2 regions of the Bacillus sp. KH172YL63 genome follow, and region 1 is predicted to be linked to the other one. Evidence: riboswitches for the same ligand, from Rfam matches in the RefSeq annotation. Region 1 holds a riboswitch; the other holds the start of a gene.
The links. Region 1 has a riboswitch for S-adenosylmethionine ahead of KH172YL63_RS09900 (YezD family protein). Riboswitches for the same ligand answer to the same signal wherever they lie in the genome.
Positions count from the first base shown of each region.

Region 2: another riboswitch for S-adenosylmethionine. It lies ahead of KH172YL63_RS01135 (Na+/H+ antiporter NhaC family protein); the one in region 1 lies ahead of KH172YL63_RS09900 (YezD family protein).

Region 1 covers NZ_AP022842.1:1,995,607-2,000,021, forward strand. The annotation lists gene sat (sulfate adenylyltransferase) at 1-968, opposite strand, end outside; gene KH172YL63_RS09890 (sulfate permease) at 1,010-2,032, opposite strand; gene KH172YL63_RS09895 (phosphoadenylyl-sulfate reductase) at 2,090-2,788, opposite strand; gene KH172YL63_RS09900 (YezD family protein) at 2,890-3,003, opposite strand; SAM riboswitch class I at 3,121-3,226, opposite strand; gene KH172YL63_RS09905 (MaoC/PaaZ C-terminal domain-containing protein) at 3,395-3,799, opposite strand; gene KH172YL63_RS09910 (MaoC family dehydratase N-terminal domain-containing protein) at 3,796-4,245, opposite strand; gene thiE (thiamine phosphate synthase) at 4,402-4,415, opposite strand, start outside.
Region 2 covers NZ_AP022842.1:206,558-210,972, forward strand. The annotation lists gene KH172YL63_RS01135 (Na+/H+ antiporter NhaC family protein) at 72-1,382, opposite strand; SAM riboswitch class I at 1,486-1,591, opposite strand; gene KH172YL63_RS01140 (MFS transporter) at 1,789-2,961, shown strand; gene KH172YL63_RS01145 (hypothetical protein) at 3,111-3,692, shown strand; gene KH172YL63_RS01150 (DUF2187 family protein) at 3,872-4,144, shown strand; gene KH172YL63_RS01155 (YpbS family protein) at 4,226-4,415, opposite strand, start outside.

The sequences.
Region 1 (4,415 bases):
TCGCATTTCCCGCAATAGAAACTGTGTTCAAAACGTAGCGGGATGATCCCGATTTCATCTTCACTGAACTGATCAAAGATTTTCTGTGCATCGTAGGTTCCGTAATAATCGCCGACCCCTGCATGGTCCCTTCCTACGATGAAATGGGTACAGCCATAGTTTTTTCTGACGAGTGCATGGAAGATGGCTTCCCTCGGTCCTGCATACCTCATCGCCGCGGGAAAGACTCCGAGGAATACCCGCTTCTTGGGATAATAATGCTTCAGCAGGACGTCATAGCTTTCCATTCTGATTTCAGCTGAAATATCATCAGCCTTCGTTTCCCCGACCAACGGATTCAAGAACAGGCCGTCCACGGTTTCCAATGCTGTCTTTTGGATATATTCGTGTGCCCGGTGAACCGGATTACGCGTCTGGAATCCGACGATGGTCTTCCAGCCTTGTTGTGAGAACTTTTCCCTTGTTTCCTTCGGATCGAATGTGTGCGCACTGAATGGTTTCGGAAGTCTCCGGATCAACGTGATCTTACCCCCGACGTATCGGTCACCCCGCTGCATCAGTTTCTTTACACCTGGGTGGGCAATGTCTGTTGTGCCATAAACCAATCGTGCTTCTTTTTGCTTGTCGGGGACATATATATCTTCTATATCGATCAATCCGTATGTGTCTCCCTTATATACGAGACGGCTTTTAACACCGGCCTTTAGGGGAGCTGCCGTTTCTTCATCGATGGGCAGTGTGACCGGTATGCTCCAAACCGTCCCAGCCTTCAATCGAAGATTTTCTACGACACCCTCATAGTCAGGCTCCGTTAGGAATCCTTCAATCGGACTGTATGCGCCGATCCCGATCAATTCGAGATCGCTTAACGCTATTTCGTCCAATGGGATTTCTGGTTCAATGTCTTCATAGGCCTCCTTGGGTGAATAAGCTTCAATTAATTTTCCGCCGTGTGGCTGTAAACTCATTCCATATCCTCCTTTATATATTGTTTTAATCAGAATTAAGATTAAATCCCTCCGCCGTCCTCGTGTAAAGAACGTCTCTCTTCGTTTATAACCCTCATCAGGGAAAGTGCACCGATTGTCGCGATGATGACGCTGACCGGAACGACCATGGAATAAAGATCACGGTCAATGACAAGCTTCACCAATACATATGAAATGCAAAGAGAGATCAGTGGGGACACCACCCATATTTTCACGATTTTCTTCACGATTTTCTTTTGCAGCATGTGCTTTCCGTCTTTTGCCATCCCTAATCCGATGATGGAAGAGGACGTCACCTGGGTAAGGGGAATTGGCAATCCGTACAGGGAACTCACCATGACCAGCAATGCACCGGTAGTTGAGATCAAGATGCCTTCTGCCTTCGAGTACTGTGTGATTTTCTTCCCGTTTGTTTCAACCACTTTCTTACCAAGTAAAATTGCGCCGAGGGAAACAAATAAGCCGCCGATCCATATTCCATTAGAAGCGGATAATAAACCGGATCCTACAAGGGGACCGACTGCATTTGCCACATTGTTCATCCCTGCTGAAAAAGCCTCAAAGAACCCTGCAACAATCAATACATATGCAAGCCAGCCTTTTTCTAACCGGACTCCCCGTTTTCCAAGCTTCACCAGCAAAATTCCACATAACCAGGTCAATCCGAACGCGATGACCGGGACAATCACCCAGAAGCTCATGATGGTGATCAAAGACTTCACGTACAGCACCTGAAAGCTGACTCCTACACCAACCACCGCCCCGACCGTCACTTCACTTGTTGATAAGGGGATCCCGATTAAATTCGCCAGGAACAGCGATATGGTCGCCGAAGATAATATGATGATGACAATCTTGATGGATAAGAGTGATGGCGGGATGATCCCTGAACTGATGGTCTTCACCACTTCACCGCCGCCAAGTACCGCTCCGCTCAGAACACCGATTGCACAAATCAAGAGAGCCGTACGGATATTCTTGATGGCTCCCGCTCCATACGCCACCCCCATCGATGCGGCCGCTCCACTGGCACCAATGTTCATGGCAAAGAACAAGCTGATCGCGATGGCCAGAATTTCAAGCAAAGATTCTCACCCCGCTTAATGAAGTCCGCATTCTGTCTTGCCTTTACCCGTCCATCTCCCAGAGCGGAGATCATTCATATCGATGGCAGGCTTTGTGCAATGGGAGCAGCCTATACTCGGATATCCCTGATCATGGAGGGCGTTATACGTTAGATTCTGTTTATGGGCGTATCGCCAAATGTCTTTCCATGTCCAGTGGATCAATGGACAAATTTTGATGGATTGGAATTTTTCATCCTTGTTGATGAATTCAACATTCCTCCTTGTGGGCGATTGTTCCCTCCTTAAGCCTGAAATCCATGCTTTTCCTTCTGATAGTGACTCTTTTAAAGGATCTAACTTTCGAATTTGACAGCACTGATTTGGATTTCTCTCCCACAGCTTTTCTCCGTGGACCTCAGCCTGCTCTTTTAAGGTTAATTCCGGTTTTTTCATCTGAATATCTATACCTGGATATCTTTTTCTTACTTTTTCGATGACCTCATAAGTTTCTTTAAAATGTACGCCTGTATCCAGAAATACAATCTTTGCGTGAGGTTCTACCTTGCTTATGAGATCGATCAGGACGATGCCTTCGATTCCGAAACTGCAGGCATAGACGACTTCGCCTCCGTACTCTTCATAAGTCCATTTCAGTACATTCAAAGCGCCCTTATAAACAGGGTCTATGTCAAAATCGACAGTGTGCGCTTTCCAGTTTGAGTAGGTTAACATATTGCACCCCTTTCCCTGAGGCTTATCCATACAAAAAGAGGCGATAACAAGATAAAGGGATTCCCCTATCTGTGTTATGCGCCTCTAGTTGTCTAGTCAGCTTATTTAATTCGGACTTTCTCATTTTTCTCTAGTTGAATGACTTTCCCGTCTTGAACGACGATCGTGATGGAACCAAAATTCATCGATTCCAGCATGGATTGAATCTTTTCCATCACGTCGTCCCCGTTTTGTTTATTCGCTTTGGTCACATGATTCCCCCAATTTCTTCTTATCCAGATTCAAAAACAAAAAAACAACCATCCATTTTGGAAAGTTGTTCAGGTAAGAATACCTTATCTTCCAAAATGACTTCCCATTTTGCTGGAATTAGCACCTTACATTTCGTAGGTTGCTGGGCTTCACAGGGCCAGATCCCTCCACCACTCTGGATAAGAGTTATTAATTTTAATATTCTAAATAATATCACATTACACACGGAAGTCAACCCGACTTTTTCTATCGGATTTATGTCTTTTGTCTTATTTTTACTTTCCATATACTTTATATCTATTCAATCAATTGGTGTAATACGACATCATATTTTTTCAATTGCTGGATGGAGCCCTACTGGAAAAGTGAATAGACGATGCTTCCTTCAAGCACTTTTTTGTCATGCTGATTGATTGCGAGTAGGCTGAAGGAGAGACAATTTTCCCTTATATCTGTTAATTCGGCGAGCAGGGTGATGTTGTCTCCAAGGAGGACCATCCCTGTAAAACGGACAGAGTAGTCTTGTATGAAGCCTTCCTCACTATGAGCGCTGAACAGCCTGGAGGCAGTTCCCATCGTCCACATCCCATGGGCGATGATACCGGGGAGCCCGAGATTCAGTGCTACTTCTTCATTCACATGAATGGGATTGTGATCACCTGAAGCCTTGCTGTAAGAAATCAAATCTTCCAGCGAAACCGGTCCCAGTTCAAGCGGGGGAAGTCGGTCTCCTTTTTGATATGTCCGAAGATTTCTCATTGATTCCACCTCTCTTTGACGGCTTCCGTAATGATTACAGTGGAGGTGGAAAAGAAAATGGTCTCTCCCTCCGGTGTTTTCCCGATGTCCTCGATCACAAGGAAGCCAAGCGTCCCCGACGAACCGGCCCGTTCATTATAATTCTTTATCTCAGTCGAGCAGCATATCGTTTCGCCTACATATAACGGCCTCCTGTATTGAAAAGACTGTTCCCCGTGGATCAATCCTTCGTTTGGTAAATGGAAACCTTCAATCATTCCGTAGTCAAACACCCTCGGGAAAGTTGGTGGAGCAATATTTCTACCATAACGGGAACGTTTGCCGTACTCTTCGTCCACATAGATGGGATGAGGGCCGCCGATCGCTTCTGCAAATTGACGTACGGCGTTCTGTTCGACAATGTTGGCAACAGGATCAGAGCGCCTGCCTATATATTTCTGGAACATGTCTACACCTCTATTCTTTTCAAACTCTTACTATTATCTTATCATTCTATCCTGAAAATTATGGAGGTGACTTGAGAATCAGGGCTGTCATGGAGATTTTTTTACAAAAAGAGGGGCAGTCCCATTCTGTCATGAGGCTGCCCCTTGTATCAGATGTCAAGTTGATGAAT
Region 2 (4,415 bases), 1.8 Mb from region 1:
AACATAACCCCCACAATCAGCATCCAACCCATACAAAAAAAGAGACCCTCCAAAAAGGGTCTCCCATCTCATCAAACTGCGTCCGCTTCACCGGCAGATTTGCGGGTGAATTTCGGCAGGGCGAATTGTATGGCGATCAAGCCGCAGACTGCGATCAGGATCGGATAGAAGGCGTATGGGATGATGCTGACCGGTGAGATGCCGGCAACTTCCGCCACCAACAGGGCCTGTGCCCCGTATGGGATCAAGCCTTGGACGGCGCAGGAGAATATGTCCAGGATGCTCGCAGATTTGCGGGCATCGACGCCGTACTGATCACTGAGTGTTTTGGCAAGCGGTCCTGCAATGATGATTGATATCGTGTTATTGGCTGTACAAAGGTTTGTCGAGCTGACCAAGCCTGCCGTTGCAAATTGTGCTCCCTGTGGAGACTTGATTTTGCGGGTGGCTTGGTAAAGGATCGCCTGGATGCCTCCGTTGTGGCGGATCAGTTCGACGACACCACCGATGAGGATTGAAAGGATGACGATTTCTGCCATGCCTGTCATTCCTTCTGCCACACTTCCGAAATAGCTGGATGGTGTGAAGCTTCCATCAAGGAATCCGATGACACCTGCAAGGATGATGCCCCCAAACAGGACGGCGAATACGTTCAATCCGGCCAGTGCGGCTATGATGACACCAAGGTAAGGAAGGATTTTGATCCAGTCGAATCCTTCAGCACCTACGGATGATGAATTCCCCATCGTAAGGATGAAAAGGATTACCATCGTCAGGATTGCAGCAGGTAAGACGATAAAGAAATTGACTTTGAATTTGTCTTTCATTTCCGTTTTTTGCGTACGGACTGCAGCGATGGTTGTGTCGGAAATAAACGACAGGTTATCACCGAACATCGCTCCCCCGATGACGGTCGCCATTGCAAGGGGCATGGAAATATCGGTGCCTGAGCTGATTCCGACGCCGATTGGTGCAAGGGCTGCGATCGTTCCCATCGATGTTCCCATGGACAGGGAGATGAATGCAGCAATCATGAATAATCCAACGATGACAAGATTACCCGGCAGCACCGAGAGGGCAAAGTTGACGGTGGCATCCACCGCGCCCATTTTTTCTGCGACGCCTGAAAATGCTCCTGCGAGCAGGAAGATGAAAACCATGATCATAATATCCGGATGACCGGCCCCTTTGGCGAACCGCTCGATTTTGGCGGTTAGCGTCTCCTTGCGGTTCATCAACAGGGCCGCGACAGCAGCGATGATGATGGATACGAGTACAGGAAATGCATAAAAGTCTCCTGAAATGATGCCTGCCCCGAGGAACAGGGAAACAAATATGATTAATGGCAATAAGGCCAATAAGTTTCCTTTTTCTTGATTCATACGTAACACTCCTTTGTGATCATCTGTAAATTTAACATGTGAATAAATCAACTAAAAAAACCTCTTCCAGGATAAGAAGAGGTTTCAATCGAAAGAAACACTCCCCTTATCTTTCAAGCATACATGCTTGCTGGATGTGGCACAGCACTCTGGTCGAGTCCGCTGCCGAGACATCATAGGGCCAGTCCCTCCGTCTCTCTGGATAAGAAGAATATCGTATTTAGTTGATTTAAAGATACTTACATACTTTAAAGGGTTTAATCGAAAAAGTCAAACGGGAATTTTTTCAGAGGGCCATGGGACTGTATTTATGGGACTTTATCCATATTCAGGCAAATACTCGTAGACAATTACCGTTTCTAGGTCTACTATTAGATAGACAAAAATCATCTTGGGGGATTCCGTAATGGAAAGAAATGTGCGAAATCAAATACTGACATTACAAGGCTTTTATTTACTGACGTTCTTCGGAGTCGGCAGTTTATTTCCTTTACTCAGCGTATATTTAAGTGAAAGCGTCGGTTTGAACGGTTATCAGATTGGGACGATCATGTCTGTCGGTCCCATCATGATGATCTTCTTCCAGCCGATATGGGGAATGGTTAGTGATGCGACGAACCGTCCGACCGTGGTCCTCGGACTGACCTCTTTCGTGGCGGGGATCTTTGCACTCGGCTACTTATTCATGGATGTGTACCTGGGGCTTCTGATCGTGGCCATCCTTGTGGCCATCTTCCAGAGTGCCATCATTCCTGTTTCAGACAGTATCAGCCTGAAGTATACAGGCAAGGTCGGGTACAACTACGGAAATATCCGTCTGTTCGGGTCGCTCGGATTCGGTATTGCCGTTTACATCATGGGCCGGCTTTCTGAAGGATTCATCGGGCCAACGGTCATTTTTTATTCGTTCTTCATCTGCCTGGTCATCTCCGGCTTCCTGTCCTTCCGTTTTCCGAAAGAGAGGGCGGCTGCGAAGCTTGATTTAAAAGCAGGGATGAAGGAATTGTTCACGTTGAAGAAGTTCCTTATCTTCCTGGCCGTCACGTTCTTGGTGTTCGGTCCGAATTTAGCAAACAATGTGTATTTCGGCTTGTTTGTTGAAGATTCAGGCGGGACGTATGCCGGGATCGGCCTGGCCTTCTTGATTGCCGTCTTGTCGGAAGTCCCGTTCATGAGGATTGCCGGGGGCTGGATCGATAAATTCGGATTATTGACTGTCGCAGCGCTTGCAGGTACTGCTTCGATGCTGCGCTGGCTTTTCTACTTCACCGAACCCAGTCTATGGCTCGTCTACTCGTCAGCCGTGATGCAGGGCCTTGCCATCGGATTATTCATCCCGGCGGGCTTGCGTTACATCAAAGAAATCACGCCTGCTCATATTACGGCGACCGCGGTCACCGTTTACTCTGCCATCGGGAACGGATTGGGCAACTGGTTCAGCACCTTTGTAGGCGGCTTTATTTATGAAAATTACTCGATTTATACCGTTTATCTTTTCTTTGCGGTCCTGTCACTCCTTGGCGTATTTCTCTGCTTCGTCCTGATGAAGGAAGAGAAGAAGAATGCACTCGCGTATTAAGGACGTGAAGCCGTCAATCCGGATGTCTCCGATTTTCTTCAATGAAATCGGCTGCGTCCGGATTTTTTTTTGCAGGCAATATAAAAAGAAGGGTTTATCTCAACCCCTGTGTAATAGTATAAAAGGAAATAAATAGAAGGCGGTGGCCCATGAGGAAAATTTGGCTGATGATCGTAGCGGTTTTGCTGATTACGTCTGGATGTACATCCAGACAGGGGAATGTAACGGTGAAACCATACAAACTAGATGAACATGAAGGTGAACTGATCAGGTTTACAGGGATACATGATATACAATTTTTTGAAATAAATGGGGAGACCGGAAAGGATACCGTCCTTGTCAAGACAATCGAGGTGTATGAACACGGGGAATTGGTGAGAGATGAGCCATTTTCATCTGATGAAGGGGGAAAGCACTACGATGATGCCCTCCTGTCATTCGGAAATGATGCAGACAATGGGAAAGTCAAGTTCATCCATGGAATGGAAGGCGGGGCGGTTACCATGTATGAAGATTTCGAAATGAACGGCATGGTCTATGGCGGTCTCCTGACCGAGAAAGTCGCGTTGGAAAAGGATAAACCCCTCTATCTTTACGCCATTGCAGGCTCGGATGGTGATGAAATGTCCGGGGTAACGGTTGATGAGAATGGCAAGCCGGACGGCGGGATCCTGAAGGCAGACAAAGCGTACGTATTCAAAATTATGTTAACCGATCGAAGCACGGACTAAAGGTCCGAAGATTTTTCGACAAAAACGAAGTTGGATAGGTTTCACCGGTATGAATTGGTGGTACAAAAAGAGTAAGGAACTCATTGAAATTTCTGTAAAAATAAGTTAGAATTATATTATTAGAAAATTCATTCAATTGTAAAAGAAAAAAAGAGATGATATAAAAAGGGGATTTTACAATGGATAATACGTTCGTTTACTCAAAAGAAAACGCCAATCTCGGGGATACTGTCCAATTCAAACGGAAAAAGCACGTCATCAATGGTGTCGTCACGACCCTCAGGGAAAATACCGTCATTGTGAAAATGGATCTCGAATACGCCAAAAAGCTTGATCTGCCTGATGATCAAACGGTCGTGGCCCACAAAAACTACGTCGTGATTGAAAGGGCTGACAATGATACGCAGCCTGTATTCGTGTATGATGGGTGGAATAGCGCATTAAAAGCATAATTGTTCTTCTTATATAAAAAGGACCCGGTTACACCTTCACCATTTTGTTGGGGGAAGCGTTTCAGGGTCCTTTTTGATGTGTTAAATTAATTTATTAACATATTCCTTCACCATATCATCGGTGACAAGCTTTCTTTGCGGAACAACGCCTTGACGGGCAAGGGCATTGATTTCATTTGTCACCAGGTTGATGCGGTCGGTCGTAAACGGCTTTCCGGCCTTGCAAAGCTGAACGGCTTCATCGATCGCCATCTCTCTTTCTCCATCCAAC